2 linked regions of the Latilactobacillus sakei subsp. sakei DSM 20017 = JCM 1157 genome follow. The protein of the gene in region 1 interacts with the protein of each later gene in a pairwise test. Links are inferred from orthologs where the notes say so. Each region holds a gene or a part of one and is shown on either strand. Other genes may lie near its edges.

The links. Proteins that work in one complex are often made in the same cells at the same time.
Region 2: the proteins of recA (region 1) and dprA interact in binary tests that used the Bacillus subtilis proteins (3 or more experiments, as listed by UniProt). The link is inferred for Latilactobacillus sakei subsp. sakei DSM 20017 = JCM 1157 from one-to-one orthologs.

What each region holds. Positions count from the first base shown.
Region 1 is NZ_AP017929.1:1,915,310-1,918,326, forward strand. The notes cover bases 1-2,938. They hold recA (recombinase RecA), read right to left. Parts: upstream 2,035-2,938; coding sequence 967-2,034; downstream 1-966. Other genes in these bases: rny (ribonuclease Y), read right to left, coding at 1-580; pgsA (CDP-diacylglycerol--glycerol-3-phosphate 3-phosphatidyltransferase), read right to left, coding at 2,217-2,801; LEUCM_RS09655 (helix-turn-helix domain-containing protein), read right to left, coding at 2,827-2,938. In the rest of the region: more of LEUCM_RS09655, read right to left, coding at 2,939-3,017. UniProt on the Bacillus subtilis protein: Multifunctional protein involved in homologous recombination, DNA repair and competence.
Region 2 is NZ_AP017929.1:1,436,102-1,438,928, forward strand. Bases 80-2,827 are described here. They hold dprA (DNA-processing protein DprA), read left to right. Parts: upstream 80-894; coding sequence 895-1,761; downstream 1,762-2,827. Other genes in these bases: rnhB (ribonuclease HII), read left to right, coding at 80-840; LEUCM_RS07210 (NAD(P)H-binding protein), read left to right, coding at 1,862-2,728; LEUCM_RS07215 (Rrf2 family transcriptional regulator), read left to right, coding at 2,757-2,827. Outside these bases: ribosome biogenesis GTPase YlqF, read left to right, coding at 1-77; more of rnhB, read left to right, coding at 79-79. UniProt on the Bacillus subtilis protein: Protein that helps load RecA onto ssDNA during transformation. Binds cooperatively to circular ssDNA, is able to bridge different segments of DNA. Favors the loading of RecA onto SsbA- or SsbB-coated ssDNA and formation of RecA-DNA filaments.

The DNA.
Region 1 (3,017 bases):
ATGTTTTAGCTGTCCGATCAGCATGTTCCTTAGCAGATTCTTCGCTTTCCTTAATTAAAACAGCACGTTCGTGATCCAAGTTCCGTTTTGTTTCGTCCAAAATGATCTTTTGCGCATCATCATGAGAAAGTTCAGCAATCTCTTGTAACTTCGTCCGTTGTTGTTCAACTAACGTTTCGACTTCTGCTTGCTTTTCCTTTAATTGTTGCGCTTGCTCAGCCAAACGACTTTCGTGTTCTTCCAGTGTCCGTTCTTTTTTATCGAGCGTCGCATCTTTCCGATCCATCGTTTCTTCACGCTGTATTAAGCGATTCTCTTGTTTTTGAACTTCACCACGTCGATCCTTCAATTCATTTTCAATTTCAGAGCGATATTGATGATTTTCATCCTTTGCTTCCAAAAGAATTTCTTTTTTACGCGTTGCCGCTTCTTTTTCAGCTAATTCGATTATTCCCTTAGCAGTCTTATTTGCACCATCAATTTCACGTTCGTGGGCCTTCTTTTGCAAAATTGCACCAACGGCAAAACCGACGATTAACATGATGACTGCGGTAAGGATTAATAGCAAATCTAAGTTCATTTTTTCACCTCCGCATCATCAAAAATTTTAAATTGCAATCACATTGCAAATTTTTAAAGATGTTATTATGTTTAATTTTTCAACACATAGTTATTTTATAGTTTAGTAAACCGCCTGTCAACTTAAAGTATCAGCATTGCAACCGTTTACCGGAGCGATTGCTATCCGTTTATTCGGTTAATCCGTCTCTTCTTGCATTAAGTTCTTAGATATAATTAATCACCCTACTGTTGAATCGCGAATATGGGCTGGCTTCTCAGCAATCCCATTCGGTAGTAGACCCTATAAGTCTTGATTTGTCAGGCATTGGTCTTGATTATTCGGATATACCTAAAACAGGAGCCAGTACAAAACTAAGTTTTGGCCTGGCTCCTGTTGGTCATGCTTTATTCTTCTGTTGAATCATCTGGTAAAATATTTATTTGTTCATCTTCAGTTGTTGGGAGATCTTCTTCAGGTACATCTGAAATACCATAAGCTGCTCTGACCTTCAAACGAACTTCATCTTCGACATCTTCGTGATCAGCCAAATAGTTCTTAGCATTTTCTCGCCCTTGGCCAATTCGTTCTGAGCCATAAGAGTACCAAGAACCACTCTTATTGATAATGTCTTTTTCGACCGCCATATCAACCAATTCACCGGTTCTGGAAATCCCTTGACCGTACATGATATCAACTTCAGCGACCTTAAATGGTGGCGCAACCTTATTCTTAACGACTTTGATTCGGGCCCGGTTCCCAATCATATCTGTCCCATTTTTGATGGTTTCAGCACGACGCACTTCAAGCCGAACAGTTGAGTAGAACTTCAAAGCACGACCACCTGGTGTGACTTCGGGGTTACCAAACATCACGCCGACTTTTTCACGAATTTGGTTAATGAATAACGCAATCGTCTTCGTCTTATTAATCGTCCCTGATAATTTACGTAAGGCTTGTGACATCAAACGCGCTTGTAAGCCAACGTGGGCGTCACCCATTTCACCTTCGATTTCAGCACGTGGTACCAAAGCGGCAACTGAATCGACAACTAAAATATCAACGGCCCCACTTGATACCAAGGCATCAGCAATTTCTAAGCCTTGTTCACCAGTATCAGGTTGTGACAAGAGTAAGTCATCAATATTAACGCCAAGTGCTGTTGCATACTTAGGATCCATCGCATTTTCAGCATCGATATAAGCAGCCGTTCCACCTTGCTTTTGCACTTCTGCAACAGCATGTAACGCAACGGTTGTTTTACCTGAACTTTCAGGACCGTAAATTTCAACGATCCGGCCGCGAGGATAACCACCTACTCCGAGCGCTTCGTCCAATGCCAATGAACCAGATGAAACTGTTGAGACTTGTGTATCAACCTTTTCACCCATTCGCATAATTGAACCTTTACCAAAATTCTTTTCAATCTTCTTTAGGGCAGCATCAAGTGCTGCTTGTCTTTCATCTTTAGCCAATTAAGTGACCCTCCTTAAAAGAGTACATTTCATTACTCTCTTAGTTTACAGATTTCGTTAAACAAAAGCAAGTTAAAATCGAACAAACGTTCTTGATATTTATTCGGTCATTCTATAATACGTAATTCGCGGGGATTTTGCCAATAAAAAAACTGGCCCGCTTTAGCGACCAGTTTTGTTGATTATTTAGAAAATGAATCCTTGAAGATACCACGATTTTTGATGAAGTATTCTGTGCCTGAATAAATCGTGAAGAATAGGCAGACGTATAACATGATATCAGCCATTGGTAAGCCGATATTTGCAAAGAACACGTTATGCAAGAATAATAAAATAATCGCCAACATTTGAGTTGTCGTCTTAATCTTACCAGGCATGGCAGCAGCCATGACTTCCCCACCTTGGTTCAAAAGTAATCTGAGGCCAGTCACTGCTAATTCACGCCAAATAATAATCGCAACCACCCAAGCAGGTGCTGCACCGAGTTCAACAAGGAAGATGAAGGCTGTCATTACCAATAACTTATCCGCTAGTGGATCAGCGAATTTGCCAAAGTTAGTCACCAAATGTTGTGAACGTGCAATTTTTCCATCTAACAAATCCGTCAATGATGCGACAATAAAGATCACCGTTGCAATCAATTCACTGACTGGAATAGCCGTTCCAGCAACGAGTACTTCACCTGCCGGTACGTTAAACGCTAATAGGATTGTAAAAATAGGAATTAAAATAATTCTAAACATCGTCAATTTATTTGGTAAATTCATCGGATAGACCTCTCACATCTCTTTATTATTTTGCAAGTGTTGCTGTAAAGTTCACTGTTCGAACCTGAACTGTTTCATTATTAGGATTTAAATTAACAGCTGTGTCGTTAATCTTCATCTTCGTTGCAGGCCCGTTCCCAGTTTTAACTGAGAATTGTGTTACCCCAGCTGGTAATTGCGTTGTTTGATCAGTTCCTGGTGTAACAGAACCCTGCC
Region 2 (2,827 bases), 480 kb from region 1 along the record:
TGAAGTTCATTAATGATGCGCGCCAAGGTAAATTAGGTCGCTTCACTTTAGACGTTGTCCCAGTGGAGGCGTCATAAGATGACCAAAGCACAATCGATTGCTGAAATTAAGCAATTATTACAAGCACCAGTGACCGAAGAGCAGTTGGCCACTTTTGCGGCTGATTCGCGGGCCGGTGTTCAGAAATTGGTAGTTCAATATCATAAGCGAGCGGCAAAATTAGCGGCTCAAAAAGCAGCTTTTGAAGAACGGCGTCAAATGGAAAAAGCGCTCTGGCCTGATTATCCGTTGGTCGCCGGAATTGATGAGGTGGGTCGTGGACCACTAGCCGGGCCCGTTGTGACGGCCGCTGTGATTTTGCCCCATGATTTTGATCTTTGGCAGGTCAATGATTCCAAACAACTGTCATTTAAGCTCAAACAAGAGTTGTATCGAGAGATTATGGCCCAGGCAGTCAGTGTTAGTATCGGAATTGCGTCACCTGAACGGATCGATACCGAAAACATTTACCACGCAACAGAATTAGCAATGGGTGAAGCAGTCGCTGGTCTGGATAAACAACCGGACTACTTATTAGTGGATGCAATGACCGTACCGACTGATATTCCCCAAGAAAAATTAATCAAAGGCGATGCCCGCAGTATTAGTATTGCCTCAGCCAGCATTGTCGCAAAAGTCATTCGGGATCAATTGATGATTAATTACGATCAACAATATCCGGGTTATGATTTAGCCAACAATATGGGGTACGGGACAGCTAAGCATTTAGCGGGGCTTGCTGAACTCGGGGTTACACCAATTCATCGTCGCAGTTTTTCCCCTGTTCAAAACGGTTTATAGAAAAATAAAACAGCTCTTTTACGGATTATTAATTAACGTAAAGGAGCTGTTTTTGTGTTAACTAAAAATCAATTACTCTTAAAAGTACATTTAGCGGCGGGTTTTGGGCCTATTAGTGAATTACGCTTGGCGGCGTGGCTAGCAACCAGTCATAATTGGGCGTTATCGGCGTTAGAAATTGCGCAGATTACGCGCTTGCCGGAACGTTATTGGCCGACTTTTCAAGCAAGTTTTCAAAGTACAACCTTACAACGCCAATGCATCGAACATGAAGTTCGAACGACTTATTTAACCATCTTAGATAAAGATTACCCACAACGCTTATTGGAAACCTATTTGCCGCCCGTTTTGTTATTTTATCGTGGTGATTTAAGATTGTTAAAACAGCCATGTCTCGCGGTAGTCGGGGCGCGTCAAGCGACTCATTATTCTAAACAATCACTAGAACAGTTATTACAAGGACTAACTGCCACTACGATTATTAGTGGGTTAGCACAAGGAGCGGATGCGATGGCCCACGAAGTTGCCTTGCAGCGTGGTTTGGCCCCAATTGGGGTGATTGGCACGGGCATTAATTGCAGTTATCCACCACAAAATGAGCATTTACAACAGGTAGTTGCTGAAAAAGGTTTGTTATTATCTGAATACGCTCTTGGTACACCAGCCCGGCGCTATCAATTTCCAGCCCGTAATAAAATCATCGCGGGGTTATGTCATAGTTTAATTGTGACGGAAGCACGGCACAAGAGTGGTAGCTTGATTACCGCTAACTTGGCCCTTCAAGCTAATCGCAATGTCTATGCAATTCCGGGGCGCATTGATCAATCACTGTCACAGGGGTGCAACCAATTAATCGCCGCGGGAGCGACACCATTGTTAGATAAAAACATATTAATAGAAGAACTACGTTATTTTGATTAAGCGAAACTGTTTTGGTTGACATTCATAATCCCTCCTGTTATTATTAAAACAACAAGTTACTTATAAAGTAACAAATAAACCACTAAGGGGATTTTAAATTATGAAATATGCAATTACAGCTGTAACAGGACGTTTTGGCCAAGTAGCCGTTCACGAATTAGCAAAATTAGTACCTGCTTCAGATATTATTGGTTTGGCACGGAACGTTGAAAAAGCCCAAAAGATGGTGCCAGCAGGCGTTACCGTTCGCCCTGGGGATTATACACAAGAAGCAATATTAGCAGACTCATTACAAGGTGTTGATCGCCTACTATTCATCTCATCGCAACCAGGCGCAGAAGTCCCACGTGATCAACAACATATGGCCGTTGTCCGGGCTGCTAAAAAAGCCGGTGTTAACTGGATTGGTTATACAAGTTTCCCCCACGCTGACCAAACAACTTCTGGTTTAGCTGAAGACCACCGTAAAACAGAAGCGGCTATTATCGAATCTGGTATTGCGCATTCTTTCTTACGTAATAATTGGTATCTTGAAAACGAACTCGATACAATTAAAGGTGCTATTGCCGGTCAACCATTTGTTTATGGCGCTGGTGACAGTCATGTTGGTTGGACACTTGAACGTCTTTATGCTGAAGCAGCCGCTAAGGTATTAGCCATGACTGATGCAAAAGACATTTATGAATTCGCTGGTGCACCCGCAACTTATGCTGATTTAGCCGAAAGTGTTGCACAATTGACTAATCAAGAATTTGCGGTATCATCATTAAGTATTGCTGAGTATCAAAAAGGGCTTGAAGCAAGTGGTTTACCTGCTGAAGTCGTTGGTGTTGTTACAATGATTCAAAGCTTAATTCGTGATGGTGAATTAGATGAAGTTTCAAGTGATTTACCAGATGTCTTAGGTCGACCATTGCCATCATTAACCGCAGCCCTTCAAGAATTGTTACCAGCAGAATCAAAGTAGAGAATCCGTTTGAAATTGAGGTTAAACGATGAAATATTCCCACAAACTAAGTGATGCCATCCATATCTTAGCTTATGTCGAAATTTATCAAGATGGGGA